One region of the Streptomyces sp. NPDC050423 genome, then DNA from elsewhere that is predicted to be linked to it. Evidence: riboswitches for the same ligand, from Rfam matches in the RefSeq annotation. Region 1 holds a riboswitch; each other region holds the start of a gene.
The links. A riboswitch is a leader RNA that binds a small molecule or an ion and turns the genes downstream of it on or off. The one in region 1 is predicted to bind cyclic di-AMP.
Positions count from the first base shown of each region.

Region 2: it holds a riboswitch for cyclic di-AMP, as region 1 does, so the genes downstream of both, AB0I52_RS23945 (M23 family metallopeptidase) here and AB0I52_RS31605 (LysM peptidoglycan-binding domain-containing protein) in region 1, are expected to answer to the same signal.
Region 3: it holds a riboswitch for cyclic di-AMP, as region 1 does, so the genes downstream of both, AB0I52_RS07900 (NlpC/P60 family protein) here and AB0I52_RS31605 (LysM peptidoglycan-binding domain-containing protein) in region 1, are expected to answer to the same signal.
Region 4: it holds a riboswitch for cyclic di-AMP, as region 1 does, so the genes downstream of both, AB0I52_RS28785 (peptidoglycan DD-metalloendopeptidase family protein) here and AB0I52_RS31605 (LysM peptidoglycan-binding domain-containing protein) in region 1, are expected to answer to the same signal.

Region 1 is NZ_JBFAJY010000068.1:3,783-7,791, reverse strand. Features, by position in the region: gene AB0I52_RS31620 (peptidoglycan DD-metalloendopeptidase family protein) at 1-37, opposite strand, end outside; gene AB0I52_RS31615 (GH25 family lysozyme) at 192-1,277, shown strand; gene AB0I52_RS31610 (FABP family protein) at 1,565-2,113, shown strand; cyclic di-AMP (ydaO/yuaA leader) riboswitch at 2,565-2,753, shown strand; gene AB0I52_RS31605 (LysM peptidoglycan-binding domain-containing protein) at 2,757-3,665, shown strand; gene AB0I52_RS31600 (dihydrodipicolinate reductase) at 3,952-4,009, shown strand, end outside.
Region 2 is NZ_JBFAJY010000034.1:66,120-70,128, reverse strand. Features, by position in the region: gene AB0I52_RS23950 (aldo/keto reductase) at 1-295, opposite strand, end outside; gene AB0I52_RS23945 (M23 family metallopeptidase) at 438-1,589, opposite strand; cyclic di-AMP (ydaO/yuaA leader) riboswitch at 1,601-1,754, opposite strand; gene AB0I52_RS23940 (PP2C family protein-serine/threonine phosphatase) at 2,048-3,130, opposite strand; tRNA gene AB0I52_RS23935 (tRNA-Met) at 3,447-3,520, opposite strand; gene AB0I52_RS23930 (hypothetical protein) at 3,813-4,009, shown strand, end outside.
Region 3 is NZ_JBFAJY010000007.1:79,564-83,572, forward strand. Features, by position in the region: gene AB0I52_RS07895 (hypothetical protein) at 1-153, shown strand, start outside; gene AB0I52_RS07900 (NlpC/P60 family protein) at 249-1,412, opposite strand; cyclic di-AMP (ydaO/yuaA leader) riboswitch at 1,411-1,576, opposite strand; gene pcrA (DNA helicase PcrA) at 1,850-4,009, shown strand, end outside.
Region 4 is NZ_JBFAJY010000048.1:50,377-54,385, forward strand. Features, by position in the region: gene AB0I52_RS28775 (DUF6126 family protein) at 22-198, shown strand; gene AB0I52_RS28780 (tyrosine-protein phosphatase) at 227-1,039, opposite strand; cyclic di-AMP (ydaO/yuaA leader) riboswitch at 1,450-1,639, shown strand; gene AB0I52_RS28785 (peptidoglycan DD-metalloendopeptidase family protein) at 1,643-2,614, shown strand; gene AB0I52_RS28790 (SGNH/GDSL hydrolase family protein) at 2,798-3,643, shown strand; gene AB0I52_RS28795 (STM4011 family radical SAM protein) at 3,658-4,009, opposite strand, start outside.

The DNA.
Region 1 (4,009 bases):
CCCCCCGGCCGTCGTCGGTCCCATGGTTCTTGTGCACGTCAACTCCCTTGTCATTACTGCGACTTGACTTGCCAGAGCGAGGCGGAGCCACGGTAACCTACGCGCATAGATTTTGATAAGCACATGACACACCCCCGACGGGCACACGGCACATCCACTGCCGGGAGCCCCACCCCCTCACCGGAGGAAACATGCGCAGGAGAAACCTGATTCGCGCCGCCGTGGCGACGGCCCTGACCCCGGCCGGGATACTCACGGCCACCGGTGCCGCGACCGCCGCCGGTCCGGTCCGCGGCCAGGCGGCCGACCTGGAGGGCCTGGACGTCTCGAACAACCAGATCGGCATCGACTACGCCCGCGCCGCCGCGGAGGGACGGCAGTTCGTCATCGTCAAGGCCGGCGGATGCCAGCTCACCGAGGGCCCCTACACCTCGTCCTCGTATCCCGGCCACATCGACGGCGCCCGCGCCGCGGGACTGCGGGTGGGCCACTACTGGGTGTCGGGAGACTTCCTCAGCCCCACCGCCGCGGCCGACTACTTCGTGGACCACCTGCACGACTACCGCGTCGGTGACGTGCTCGCGCTGGACGTCGAGGTGCTCGACGACTCCACCCGCCTGTGGAACGACGCCGATGTGTCCGCCTGGTTCAACCGGGTACGCGAACGCGTCGGAAGCTACGTGCCCTGGTTCTACATCAGCACAGGCGCACTGCGCGCGGGCACCTGGACCGCCACCGTCGCCGCCGGTGCCCACTTGTGGGCGGCCTCCTGGGGAGCCAACGACGGCACCTGGCCCGGCGCACCCGACCTCGGCGGCCACTACCCCGACTGGGCCGCCCATCAGTACACGTCCGTGGGCTCCACCGGCGGCGCGTCCCCCGTCGACCTCAGCCGCGCCCGCTCCTGGGCGTTCGACCTCACCGAGCCGACCGACCCGCCGCCGTCCGGTGGTGGGCTGCCGAAGACGTCGACGGAGCAGGATGGTGTTCCCGGTCCGGTGATGTGGCAGCGGACGCAGAACTGGCTGCGGATCGAGTCGGGTTACACCGGCCCGATCGACGGGGCCCCCGGAGTCAACACCTATGCCGCGCTCCAGCGGAACCTGCGGAACTGGGGCTACACCGGACCCATCGACGGGGTTCCCGGCACGAACACCTGGGCCGCTCTCCAGCGACTCGCCGCGCAGAACGGCTACACCGGCCCCATCGACGGCGAGATGGGCCCCAACTCCTGGCGCGGCTTCAGCCACTTCATCAACCAGGACCGCTGGAACTGACCCACACCAGTCATCCAGGACGCGATGGACCCGGCGTCCGATCCGGACCTCGGGGCCCGGTTCGCGGCGTCGGCCCGTCGCGTCCTGGCGGACCTGGTCCGTGACGGCGCCGCACTGCGCGCGAAGGCGCGACTGAGTGAAGTAGTGCCTTGGCGTCAGGTCGTCAGGTCGTGATGGCGCGAAGGCGTGGAAGCGGCCCACTCGCCTTCCGTGGCCCTAGGCTGCCAGCCGACACCATCACGGCCACGGCCACTGCCATCACCACCCTCGACTCAGGAGCGCGCAAGATGTCCGACCCCCTCCAGAAGCACCCGTATCCCGACGCGTTTCGGCCTGACGAAGTGCCTGCCCCGCACGCGCTGCTCGCACCGCTGACCGGGTTCCTGGGCACCTGGACCGGGCGGGGCCGCGGTGAGTATCCGACGCTCGCCGAGGAGTTCCGGTACGCGCAGGAGGTGACCTTCAGTCACGACGGGCGGCCCTTCCTCCACTACGAGGCGCGCGCCTGGCTGATCGACGCGGAAGGCGCCCCGCAGCGGCCGTCGGCCCGGGAGAGCGGCTGGTGGCGGATGCAGCCGGACGGGCGCGTGGAGGCGCTGATCACCCAGCCCACCGGTATCGCCGAGATCCTGACCGGCCGCGCGGCCGACGGCGCGGCCGACCTCGCCACTCATCAGGTCGCTCTCGCGCCCACCGCCAAGGAGGTCAGTGCCACCCGCCGCCGCTACACCTTGACGGACGACGGCACGCTTGAATTCGTCCATGACCTCGCGGCCGTCGGCCAGCCGCTCCAGCACCACCTTTCGGCGCGGCTCCGACGCGAGGGCGGACGTTAGGCCGTATCCGCGGGCCCGTGTCAGGACGTCCCGCAACCGGGCCGTGAGCGTCTTCGGGCGCATCACTAGTTTCCATCTATTTAGATCCATCATTAATGATGGATCGATCCGACCTGCCCGTCACGGGAGTGAGCCTTGGTGAAGGCCGTCAAGATGTCCTGATTGAGTGATTAATCGGATTCTAGATCAATTATCATCAAGAATCCCTTTTCTGTTGCTCAAAGATGCTGAATATAGAGCAAATCACCCTTTTCGGTCTCAGTGGTCAGCGTCACTCTCCCGGTCTCGAACGCGGGGCGTCGGGCTTCGGTTCCCTGTTGTGCCAAGAAAGTTGACTTCCTCGGGAAGGTCTGATGGTGAGCATTTCCTTTAATTGATCTTGCGAATCAATTGAGATCTCGAATTCAGGGCTTGTTTCGCTCGGTGTTTCTCGCTTACGGTCACCGTCAATCCGGATGGAACGCCGAATCCTGCCGCCGTCCGGTAACCCGACCCACTCACGTACGGCAGGAGCGGGGGACCCAGGTTTGCCGCCGGTCCGGTATCCGGAGCGGCTAGGGGTGAAGTCGCCATCACGTGCGGCCGGACATCTCCAGTCCGAACCCGACAGCTCACCTCGCAGGCGGCGGAGAGGAAATAAGTCATGCCCATCATGGGTAAGCACCGTCGTTCCAAGTCCACCTCCCTGACCCGCGGCTTCATCGCCGTGAGCACGGGCGGAGCCGTTCTCGCGCTCCCCCTGATCGGGGCCGGATCGGCTTCTGCCGCACCGGCACACGCTGTCGTCGCAGAAAAGGCGGCGGCCCCGACTTCCCTTGCTGTCAAGGGAATTGCCGTCAGCAAGGCGGAGTCCACCGTCTATTCCGTGATCTCCGGTGATTCGCTTTCCAAGATCGCCCGTGGGCATTCGCTCAGCGGCGGCTGGGAGCAGCTCTACAAGGACAACCGGAGTGTGGTCGGCCACAACCCCGATCTGATTCACCCGGGCCTCAAGCTGACCATCGGCGCCAAGTCCGAGGCCGTCGCGCCCAAGGCGGCCCCCGCCGCCGAATCGAAGGCAAAGCCCGCGACCGAGTCCGGGCCCGCAGTCCAGTCCGAGCCCGCGGCCGACGCCTCGCAGTCGTCCGACCGGGCCGAGGGGACCGGCCGCGCCGACCGCTCCCAGCGGACGGTCACGCCCATCGCGGAGGAGACCGCCGCCACCGCTCCGGCGCAGGCCGCGACGGCGTACACCGACGACCTCGACGGCTGGATCAAGGAGTCGCTGGCCGTGATGGCCCAGAACGGCATCCCCGGGAGCTACGACGGCATCCACCGCAACATCATCCGTGAGTCCTCGGGCAACCCGCAGATCGTCAACAATTGGGACTCGAACGCCGCCGCCGGCACCCCGTCCAAGGGTCTCCTCCAGGTGATCCAGCCCACCTTCGACGCGTACCACGTGGCCGGTACCTCGATGGACATCCTCGACCCCGTCGCCAACATCACCGCGGCGTGCAACTACGCCGCGGCCACGTACGGCTCGATCGACAACGTCTTCGGGGCCTACTGACACACCTCGGCTCCGCCTCCGGGGGAAGCCGGGCGCAGGGGTGGGAAGGGGCCGAGCGGCTCCTTCCCACCCTTTTTCGCGTGCCGCCCACCCCTTTACGCCTTATATGGGGGCAAATGGGGCGCCAGGCCGTGCGGTGCGGCCCCCGGAGGGTTGACCTTCGACGGCGGACCTCTCGGCGGCCGGGCGGCCGGGGCGGAGCCTGCGGTCCTGCCCCGGCCGCCCTCCCCAACCGGGTGGGCGATGGCACTATGAACCTTTCATCCCGCGCGCTACCCTCCGCCGCATGATTTCCACGGTGGTCTGGGGTACCGGCAATGTCGGCCGCGCGGCCATCCGCGCCG
Region 2 (4,009 bases), on a different contig from region 1:
AGAGCCCCTTGTACGAGGGGTGGGAGCCGACCTTGGTGGCCAGGACGATGTCTGAACGGTTGCCCCGCGCCGCGAACCACTTGCCGATGAGGGTCTCCGACTCGCCGCCCTCGTTGCCGGGGGCCCAGGAGGAGTACGAGTCCGCGGTATCGATGAAGTTGCCGCCTGCCGCCGCGTACGCGTCGAGCACGGCGAAGGACTGCGCCTCGTCGGCGGTCCAGCCGAAGACGTTGCCGCCGAGGGAGAGCGGGAAGACCTGAAGGCTGGACGATCCGAGCTTGCGGAGAGAAGTCATGGATGGAACAACTCGTTCCACCGTCTCCGCTATTCCGTTGTTCCGTGCCGTGTGCAGCTACGGATACGGAGGCAGCGGCAGACCGGCAGCCCCGACGTCGGGGGGTGAGCGTCAGGACTGCCGGGGTTCGGCGGCGGCCTGCTCAGACCGTCAGGCCCCGGGCGCGCAGCCAGGTCATCGGGTCGATCCCGGTGCCGTCCGGGGTGTGGACCTCAAGGTGAAGGTGCGGGCCGGTCACATTGCCGGTCGCGCCGACGCGCCCGATGGTGTCCCCGGTGGTGACCTTCTGGCCGACGCCGACACCGATCGAGGACTGGTGGCAGAACCACAGCTCCGTACCGTCCTCGAGCTCCAGGACCGTGCGGTAGCCGTAAGCACCGGACCAGCCGGCCGACTTGACGGTGCCGCTGTGGATGGCCTTGATCGGGGTACCGGTCGGCGCCGCGAAGTCGAGGCCCGTGTGGTAGCCGGAGGACCACATCGAACCGGCCTCGCCGAAGGTCGAGGTGATCGTGTACGAGGAGGTGGGGATGGCGTAGCTGGCGGCGAGCTTGGCGAGCCGCGCGGCCTCCGCCTTCTTCTTCGCCTCTGCCTCCGCCTTCTTCTTCGCGGCGGCGACCTTGGCCTCCGCGGCGTCCTGCTGCGTCTTCGCCTCGGCGGCCGCCTTCTCCGCGGCGGCCTTCTCCTCGGCCTCCTTGGCCTCCGCGTCGGCGGAGTCCTGCTGCTGCTCGGCCTGCTGGAGGATGCGGGCGCGGAGCGCCTCGCCGGCGTCCGTCGTGCCCTGCTCGGCCTCGGTGGTGGTGATGCCGGCCGTCGTCAGCGGGGCGGAAGCGGTCTCGGTCCCGGCCTTCTCCGCCTCGGACCCACTGGAGAACAGTGCGCCGACGCCCGGCAGGGACCTGGCCTCGGGGAGCTTGTCCGAGATGGCGTCGGGAAGGGAGATGGAGACCGGCGGCTTGCTCTGCGCGGAGGCCATGCCGCCCGCGCCGACGGCCGCGATGACACCGACGCCGAGGACGGTGGAGCTACGGGCGAGACCGTTGCGCTGCTTGGCGACGCGGTGCTTGCCGCGTACGGGGCGGACGGACTCCTCGGTGGGGTTCCATTCCTCCCACGCCTTGCCGGACTCGGTCTCGTCGGCCAGGAAGCCGTTGCCGAACTCGCTGCCCCGATCGGTTCCGTAAGCGGTTCCGTGGTGGGTGCCGTAGACGGCACCGGGCCCGGTTCCGAAGTCATTTCCGTGTTCGGGTACGAACCGGGAGGGGGCTTCGGGGGCAGGCTTGTTGGACGCCACTGGGGCGCACTCCTTTCCTTCCTTCTCGCCTACCGGGTTAGCTGACGGGTTCGGAGCAGGAAGGTCTCCTACGGGTTCCTCCGTCTCTCGACGAGACAGAGATGCCCGATTCACCCCATGTAGGTGGTTCCCCGGTTCCCTTGCGGAATTCGGCGCTCGCGCACGGTGCCGCCTCTGACGGCGGCTGGGACAACCGCGCTGCGTTATCGAACGTTAATAGACACACGGGTCCGATTCCAAGCCGTTCCAACTGATCATTCACGTCATTGGCCTGGACTTAGGGGACACAACCGGGTGGAATCGGGCGAGTTGATCGCCCCTCAATCGTTATCCGTTTTCTGACGTTGCGTCAAATGTTATGCGGAGGGGTTCCTTACGGTTACGCACGGTGGCATCGGCCGCAGCCTCACCCGCACCTCTGCTCACCCTCTCCCCCGTCCACCCCTTCACCCTCACCCTCACCCGGTGCCATCCCCCAGACCCACTATCCTCACGGTCGTGCGCCGCTCCGGCTGACCCTCGATGGGGCGCGCGACCGCGAGGAGCGCCATGTCGTCGGTCGTCACCCCACCGGTGTGCAGCCGTACGTCATCGGTCAGCGCCGACAGCAGTTCCTCGGGACCCTGAAAGATCCGTCCGCGCAGCCGTTCCGCGGGGTCGTAGAAGGCCCCGGCGGCGTCACGGGCCTCGGAGAGGCCGTCCGTGTACAGGAGGAGCGTCGACCCGGCGGGCAGCTCCCACTCGTCGGAGCGGTCCGGCCACACACCCAGGTCCATCCCCAGGGGCAGTGCGGGCAACGTGGGCCGCAGTACGTCCAGCGCCCCGTCCAAGTGCAGCAGCAGGGGTTCGGGGTGGCCGCGATTGACGATCCGCATCCGGGTCTCATCCGGCGGGATCTCGGCGAGGACGGCGGTGATGAACCCCTCGACCGCGTCGAGGCCGCCGCTTCTGCTCGATTCCCGCGCCAGCGCACGCTCCAGCCGCTGAGCCACCCCCTCCAGTGACTGCTCCTGCTCGGCGGCCTCCCGGAACGCGCCGATGATCACCGCCACCGCCTCGACCGCGTCCAGGCCCTTGCCGCGCACGTCCCCGACCACCAGCCGCACCCCGTACGGGGTGTCCGTGACCGAGAACAGGTCGCCGCCGACGAACTCGTCCGCCTGCGCCGCCTCGTACCGCGCGGCCACGTACAGGCCGCCGATCCGGTCGGACGGCGTCGGCAGCACCGCGCGCATGGCGGTTTCCGCGATGACCCGCGCGGAGGCCAGCTGCTCGTTGCTGCGCCGTACGACGCCGTTGATGAAGACCGCGAGCACGGAGACGGTGAGGACCGTGAGGAGCTCGATGGACGGCACGACCTGGAACAGAGCGCCGTGGTAGAGCCGCAGCACCGCGACGGCCACCAGCGCGGCGGCTCCGACACGGATGGTGCCCGCCAGCGAGAAGAACGGCGCGGCGATCAGCGGGGCCGCGGCGAAGAGCGGGACAGCCGTGAAGGCGGCCGGGGTGAAGAAGTCGAACACCAACGCGCCGATGATCATCACCCCAGGCAGCGCCCGGACGAAACGGCGGTTCCGGATCTGGCCGGCACGCCTCCCTCGGCGCTGCTCCCGCTTCGCCACCTGTGCTCTCCTGCCCGGTGCGCTCAGGGCCGCGGACGGTACCGCGCACCACCTCCAGACTTTCCGGAGCGCGGTCGCGGGGCTACTCCTCGGCGGCCAATGGGAGTACGTGCGCGGCGCGGGTCGCACCGGCCGGCGGGCCGATGGCCCGATGGCCCGATGGCTCGGCGAACGCACACATGCACAAACGAATCAGGCCCGGCACGCTTTATGCGTACCGGGCCTGATTCTTCAGTAGCGGGGACAGGATTTGAACCTGCGACCTCTGGGTTATGAGCCCAGCGAGCTACCGAGCTGCTCCACCCCGCGTCGGTAAACACAACTCTACGGCATGTTCGACGCACTCATGACCACCCCGCGCACGTCCCCCGCCCCCCTGCTCCCTCTCCCCCGGCAGTCCTCCCGACGAACCGTGCCACGAACGTCAGAGTGTCGAAATTGAGAAGGTGTTGCGAGGAACACGTGTTCTGTCGCAAGGTATCTGCTGCATCCCCCGGACCGGTGGGCTGCCCGTGCGAGCAGACCCGGGACCGCCCGCTTCACCGCGCCCCGCAAGCCGCTCCCGGTCTCTCATCGCAGCCTGACTGGAGGGCCTCCGCCGATGACCGCACCGCTCACTCCCGCCCCCGTCCCCGCGTCCGCTCCCACAGCCGCTGTGGCCTCACCGCTGCGCGGTGCCGTCATCAGCGGCGTGATCGGTGGAGTGATCGGGGCGGTGATGAGCGCGGGAGTCAATTACGCGATCATCGGCATGCCGGACAGCGAGTCGGCCAACGCGGTCAATCACGCGGTATCCGG
Region 3 (4,009 bases), on a different contig from region 1:
AACGTCAAGATCGGCATCAAGCTGCTGATCCTGGTCGTCATCCTCGGGATCGTCTACGTCAAGCGGGACGAGGAGAAGGTCGAGAAGGGTCTCTTCGCGGCGGTGGGCGGACTGACGGTCGTCAACATCTTCATCGCCACGCTCTGGACCTGACGCGACCTGACCTGACGCGACGCGACCCGACCTGACCGGGCAGCAGCCGGCGGGTGGCCGCTTCCCGCGGGGCCACCCGCCGTACCGCAACGCCCCTAACCGGGCCGCACGCTCCCGTAGATCGGCATGTAGTAGATCGATTCCTCGCGCACGTTCGCCCCCGGCTTCGGCGCGTGGATCATCATGCCGTCGCCCTTGTAGATGCCGACGTGGCTGATGTCGTCGTAGAAGAAGACCAGGTCCCCGGGCCGCAGATCCGCCGTCGCGATCCGGGTGCCGACGTTCACCTGGTCCCAGGTGGTCCGCGGAATACTGACGCCCGCCGCCTTCCAGGCCGCCTGGGTGAGCCCCGAGCAGTCGTACGAGGACGGGCCGGTCGCCCCCCAGACGTACGGCTTGCCGATCTGGGCCCTGGCGAACGCGAGGACCTTCTCGGCCTTCGTCGTGGCGCTGCTGTCCGAGCCGGAACCCGTCCCGGTGCCCGTGCCGCTCCCGGTGCCCGTGCCGGTCCCGCTCCCGGCCTCCTTGGCCTTGCGGTCGGCCTCCGCCTCCGCGGCGGCCTGCTTCTTCGCCAGCTCCGCCGCCTTGCGCTCGGCCTCGTCCTTCTTCTTCTGCTCCAGCTCGGCGAGGCGAGCCTTCTCCTCGGCGGTGAGCTTCGACAGCAGCGTGCGGGCCTCGGTCAGCTTGTCCTGGACGTTCCGCTTGCTGGTGCGCAGCCTGGTCTGGGACGCGGTGAGCGTCTCCAGGCCCGTCACCGCCTCGGCGCGCTTCTTCGACGCCTCGGCCTGCTTCGTACGGAAGTCCGTGACGGCCTGCTGCTGGTTCGCGGCCATCCGGTTCATGAGGTGGGTCTGGTCGAAGAACGACTGCGGGTCGTTCGCCAGGAAGAAGGTGGCGGTCGGCGCGAGCGCACCGTCGCGGTACTGGGCTGCGGCGTAGTTCCCGAGCGTCCGGCGGGCGTCGTTCAGCTTGTCGGCGCGCTCGGCGATGTCGTCCAGCAGCGTGTCCACCTTGGTGCGCTGCTTGGCGGACGCCTCTTTCGCCTGGTCGTAGTGCTGGGTCGCGGTGCCCGCCTGCCGGTAGAGGTCGTCGACCTTCTTCTGGACGTCCTCGATGCTGGGCTTCGGGGCCGGGGCCGCCAGCGCGCTCTGCGTGGACAGCAGGGTCACCGAGGCGAGTGCGGCCGTCGTGAACCCGATGGCCGGGGTGGTGCTGCGCACCCGGGGGCGCGGTTTGCGATGCGACGCCAAGGCCGGCATCTCCTTCCGTGGACCGCCTACCGGGTTAGCTGTCGGGTTCGGGCGGAACGGAAGGCTGCCCTACGGTCCAGGTGGGGGATTCGGACCGATTCACCCCGGTGCTGCGTGTGGGTCCCCGGTTCCGGACTCCGTACGGGCAGCCCAGGATTCGGCGTGGACGCCCGCTCGGCGTGGTTCGCCTCTGGGGGTACGGGCCGCCCGAACGTGCACGCTAGCCAACTCATGGTGCCGCTGTGAAGGTTGATGTTCGATATGCCCGATACATTTTCGTGACCTTGGTGAAGTGGACGCGGTGCGGGCAGGTCAGGCGCGGGATCCGTCCACGCAGTGTGGGTCCGGCATCGCTCTGGGTGCCCGCGCGGCGGTGCGCGGAGGTGTGCGGTTCGCCATGCGGCCCCGGCCTTGATCCGCCGGACAGGCCCTAGACTCGGACAGCGATGAGCAGCCTCTTTGACGACAGTTTCCTGGCCGGCCTCCAGCACGCGGAGGAAGGGCCCCCGCCGCCCCCCGAGGACTCCGCACCCGAAGCGGTGCCGGAGGACCTCTTCGGGGGCGTGTTCGACGGGCCCCCGCCGCCCCGCGACGCGTACTACCGCGACGGGGCCCACCGCCCGGTGATCGACGCCGCCGCGCTGCTCGACGGGCTGAACACCGAGCAGCGCGCCGCCGTCGTGCACGCGGGGTCCCCGCTGCTCATCGTCGCCGGGGCCGGTTCGGGCAAGACCCGGGTACTGACCCACCGCATCGCCCACCTGCTCGCCGAGCGGGGCGTGCACCCCGGCCAGATCCTGGCGATCACCTTCACCAACAAGGCCGCCGGCGAGATGAAGGAGCGCGTCGAGCAGCTCGTCGGCCCCCGCGCCAACGCCATGTGGGTCATGACCTTCCACAGCGCGTGCGTCCGGATCCTGCGCCGCGAGTCGAAGAGGCTCGGCTTCACGTCCTCGTTCTCGATCTACGACGCCGCGGACTCCAAGCGGCTGATGGCCCTGGTCTGCCGCGATCTCGACCTCGACCCGAAGCGCTTCCCGCCGAAGTCGTTCACGGCGAAGGTGTCGAACCTGAAGAACGAGCTGATCGACGAGGAGACCTTCGCCGGCCAGGCCGCGGACGGTTTCGAGAAGACGCTCGCCCAGGCCTACGCGATGTACCAGTCCCGGCTGCGCGAGGCCAACGCGCTGGACTTCGACGACATCATCATGACGACGGTGCACCTGCTCCAGGCCTTCCCCGACGTCGCCGAGCACTACCGCCGCCGCTTCCGGCACGTCCTGGTCGACGAGTACCAGGACACCAACCACGCCCAGTACACGCTCGTACGGGAACTGGTCGGCCCGGCCGGTGCCGCCGACGCCCCCGGCGAGCTGTGCGTCGTCGGTGACGCGGACCAGTCGATCTACGCCTTCCGGGGCGCCACGATCCGCAACATCCTCCAGTTCGAGGAGGACTACCCGGACGCGACCACGATCCTGCTGGAACAGAACTACCGTTCCACCCAGACGATCCTGTCCGCCGCCAACGCCGTCATCGAGCGCAACGAGAGCCGCCGCCCGAAGAACCTCTGGACCAACGCCGGATCAGGCGCCCGGATCACCGGCTACGTCGCGGACACCGAGCACGACGAGGCGCAGTTCGTCGCCGACGAGATCGACCGGCTGACCGACGCGGGCGACGCCAAGGCCGGCGACGTCGCGATCTTCTACCGGACGAACGCGCAGTCCCGTGTCTTCGAGGAGATCTTCATCCGGGTCGGCCTGCCCTACAAGGTCGTCGGCGGTGTGCGCTTCTACGAGCGCAAGGAGGTCCGGGACGTCCTGGCCTACCTCCGGGTCCTCTCCAACCCCGAGGACACGGTCCCGCTGCGCCGCATCCTCAACGTGCCCAAGCGCGGCATCGGTGACCGGGCCGAGGCGATGATCGACGCCCTGTCGCTGCGCGAGAAGATCACCTTCCCGCAGGCGCTGCGCCGCGTCGACGAGGCGTACGGCATGGCCGCGCGCTCCGCCAACGCCGTCAAGCGGTTCAACACGCTGATGGAGGAGCTGCGCACGATCGTCGAGTCGGGCGCGGGCCCCGCGGTGGTGCTGGAGGCGGTCATGGAGCGGACCGGTTACCTCGCCGAACTCCAGGCCTCCACCGACCCGCAGGACGAGACCCGGATCGAGAACCTCCAGGAGCTCGCCGCCGTCGCGCTCGAATTCGAGCAGGACCGCGGCGAGGAGGAGGGCGCGGGCACCCTCTCCGAGTTCCTGGAGCGGGTCGCGCTCGTCGCGGACTCCGACCAGATCCCCGACGAGGACACCGACGGCTCCGGAGTCGTCACGCTGATGACCCTGCACACGGCGAAGGGCCTCGAATTCCCGGTGGTCTTCCTGACCGGCATGGAGGACGGCGTCTTCCCGCACATGCGGGCGCTGGGCCAGGTCAAGGAGCTGGAGGAGGAGCGCCGGCTCGCCTACGTCGGCATCACCCGCGCCCGCGAGCGGCTCTATCTGACCCGGGCGGCGATGCGCAGCGCCTGGGGCCAGCCCTCGTACAACCCGCCGTCGCGGTTCCTGGAGGAGATCCCGGAGCAGCACCTGGAGTGGAAGCGGAAG
Region 4 (4,009 bases), on a different contig from region 1:
CGGTCGCCAGAGAGGACTGTCATGTCCGATTCCGAGAACTACGACCCGCTCACCCCGGCCAGGCGCAAGGAGTCCGACTCGCAGGAGAGCCGGATGCCGCGCGGGCTCGTCATCAGGCTGTTCGCCTATCTGGTGGCCGGGCACGTCATCGCGGGTTTCCTCTACCTGCTGTTCGCCGTGGGGATGCACAACCAGTAGCCGGGAGCTCGGTGTGCCGGCCGGCCGGTCACGCGTCGTCGAGGAGCCGCTCGCGCAGTCGCTCCCGGGTCTCGGGGGTGATTTTCAGCCCCTCGGAGAGGTAGCGGTCGGTGCCGCCCCAGGTCTCGTCGATCGTGGCGAAGGCCGCGGCGAGATATTCGCTGTGGGCGCCGAAGAGCGGGCTGAGGAGCTCCATCACCTCGGGCGACATCCCGGCCGCCGAGGTGTCGCTGCGGCGCACCCGGTAGCGGCGGTGGGCGTCGTTGGACTTGAGGTAGTCGGCCTCGACGGCTTCGCGCCCGACGCCGACCGCGAGCAGCGAGACCGCGATCGAGAGCCCCGCCCGGTCCTTGCCGGCCGCGCAGTGCATCAGGGCGGGGACGCTGTCCTCGGCCAGGGCGTGCAGCACGCGGCTGTGCTCGGCGGTGCGCTCCAGGATGATCGTCCGGTAGGAGGCGACCATGCGGTCGGTCCCCTTGCCGCCGTCGAGGAGGCCGCGCAGCTCGTCCGTGTTGCCGTCGCGCACCATCCGCCAGAACTCGGCGCCGTCCGCCGGGTCGGTGAGGGGGATGTTCACATTGCGTACGCCGGGCAGCTCGACGTCCAGTCCGTCCAGCTTCAGGTCGGCGGCATTGCGGAAGTCGAAGACGGTGTGGAGGCCGAGACCGCCGAGGAACGCGGCGTCCTCGGCGGTGGCGCCCGCCAGGTGACCGCTGCGGTAGAGCCGTCCGTACCGCACCCGGCGGCCGTCCGCGGTGGGCAGTCCGCCCACGTCACGGAAATTACGGACCCCCGCCAGCTCGGGTTCCGTCGACGGGGTCTGCGGCAGCTGCTGCGTCACGGTCACTCCTGGAGGCTCTGCCGCCGACGCGTGTCGCCGACGGGTCCACTCCCGTGACGATACGACATCGGATACTCGGGCAATCGTCTCGGTGACGGCCCCGCGCGGACTCCTGGGTGGGGCCCCGTCTGCGGCTCCGGTGCGAACTACGGGCGTGACATGTCCGTATTGAGGCTTTGGTCGAACATGCCCTGCTTGTGCGGGAGATGATCGCCCCCTCGTGAGCGGGATCATATCCGTGACGGTGTGTGGCGACGCCGCGGCTGGGTATTCCATGCGCCGCGCGGAAAGCCAAGATCCGTAATCCACGGAGTGTGACCGGAATTCCGCTCCGATTTCCCGGAGTGGAATCCGGTGTGGAACCCATGGCTTGTTTCCGCCGTCCCCACTCGCTTACGTTCGCTCTCAATCCGGATGGAACGCCTAATCCTGCCGCCGTCCGGAATTCGCACCCACTCACCGTGTGGCAGGAGCGGGGGAACCAGGTAAGCCGCCGACCGGAGAGATCCGGCCGGCTCGGGGTGAAGTCGCGCCAGGCGCGACCGGGCATCTCCAGCCCGAACCCGACAGCTCACCTCGTAGGCGCCGGAGAGGAAATTCTTCATGCCCATATCGGGTAAGCACCGCCGTCCGAAGTCCAGCACCATCGCCCGCGCCGTCGTCGTCGCGAGCGCCGGCGGAGCCGTCATCGCGCTTCCGCTGCTCGGCGCCACCGGTGCCAACGCCGCGGAGCAGGCCGCTCCCGGCACCGCGAACTCGGCCGTCGCCACGCACGCCGCCCAGGCCAAGCCGGTCTCGGAGAAGCAGGACGGCACCGCGACGTACTCCGTGGTCTCCGGCGACTACCTGTCGAAGATCGCTGCCGAGCACAAGCTCAAGGGTGGCTGGGAGAAGCTGTACCAGGACAACCGCAAGGTCGTCGGCGACGACCCGAGCCTGATCTTCCCGGGCATGAAGCTGACGCTCGGCGGCAAGGCCTGGGGCCACGCCTCGACCACCGGCTCGCCCACCTCCGCGGGTGCCACCACCCCGTCGAAGGCTCCCTCCAAGGCTCCTTCCAAGGCTCCGGCCAAGACCGAGTCCAAGGCCCCCACGGCCTCCAACGCCGCGTCCTCCTCCGACGCCCAGGCGTCCAACGGGACCTCGGCCCCGGCCGAGCGGAGCACCGGCTCCGGTTACGTCCACCCGGTTCCCGGCAACCACACCACCGCCTACCGTGCCTCCGGCGCCAGCTGGTCCAGCGGCAGCCACACCGGCATCGACTTCCCCGTGTCCACCGGCACCAGCGTGAAGGCGATCACCTCGGGCACCGTCGTCACCGCCGGCTGGGGCGGCGCGTACGGCAACGAGGTCGTCATCAAGCACGCCGACGGCCACTACTCGCAGTACGGACACATGTCCTCGCTCTCCGTCTCGGCGGGCCAGACCGTGACCGCGGGCCAGCAGGTCGGCCTCTCCGGCGCCACCGGCAACGCGACCGGCCCGCACCTGCACTTCGAGATCCGCACGGGTCCGGCGTACGGCTCGGACGTCGACCCGATCGCCTACCTGGCGTCGAACGGGATCAACGTCTGATCCAGGCAGCACCGGTCCGGTAACCCGGACCTGAGCAATACACAGAGGGACGGTGCGCGGCGGCGCACCGTCCCTCTGCTTATTCCCCCTTTACCAAAACCTGACCGGGTGGTCTATCTCACCACCCGTCAACCCCGTATTACGGTCGCGTAGGTCACATTCGACGGTGCAGGATATGCCCTTGTGGCAAACGATTCGAGAAACATCCGACAGAGCGTCATCAACAGGCAGGGCGCCATCGAGTCGTACGCGGCGATTGGCGACAGCTTCACCGAGGGAGTCGGCGATCTCGGCCCCGACGGGACATTCGTCGGCTGGGCGGACAGGTTCGCGGTCATCCTCGCTGACCAGCTCCCGGACCCCGGAACGGCACCGGGCCTCGCAGGCGCCGCGCACGGGAACTTCAGGTACGCCAATCTCGCCGTACGAGGACGTCTCCTCGACCAGATAGTCGAGGAGCAGGTGCCCCGCGCCAGGGAACTCGCCCCCGACCTGGTGAGCTTCTGCGCGGGCGGCAACGACATCATCCGGCCGGGCACCGATCCCGACGACGTCGCCGAGCGCTTCGAGCGCGCTGTCGCGGAGCTGACCGAATCGGTCGGCACCGTCATGGTCACCACCGGCTTCGACACTCGCGGCGTTCCCGTGCTGCGCCATCTGCGCGGCAAGATCGCCACCTACACCGCCCATGTGCGGTCCATCGCGGACCGCTACGACTGCCCGGTGCTCGACCTCTGGTCGCTGCGCTCGGTGCAGGACCGCCGCGCCTGGGACGGCGACCGGCTGCATCTGTCGCCCGAGGGACACACCCGGGTCGCGCTGCGCGCCGCCCAGGTCCTCGGCGTCGACGTACCGGCCGACCCCGACCAGGAGTGGCCGCCGCAGGCGCACCGGGGAACGCTGGAGGTCCGGCGCGACGACATCCACTGGGCCCGCGAGTACCTGGTGCCGTGGATCGGGCGCAGGCTGCGCGGCGAGTCGTCGGGGGACCACGTGGAGGCCAAACGGCCGGACCTGCTGCCGCTCTGAGGGGTGCGACCCGATCAGGGACCCACCCGCTCGACGGAGTGCGGCGTCCGGGCCGGGACGCGTTCCAGCACACCGCCCGCGAACACGTCGTACAGCGGCAGTGTCTCCAGATGGACGTAGCCGATGTGGCAGTCGCACACCGCCAGCGGGCAGGCCCGCGGGCCGAGCGCCCCGCGGTAGCTGCCGTCGTAGAGGTTGCCGAGCTCGGCCCGGACGAAGTGGCAGCGGCGCACCGTGCCGTCCCCGTCCACCGAGATGACCGACTCACCGGTCCGGCAGGGCAGCCCGGCCGAGCGGTGCGGATGACGGCTGTACGGGAACAGCGGGTCGATCTCCGTCCACCGGTCGGCCTCCTCGTCCGTATAG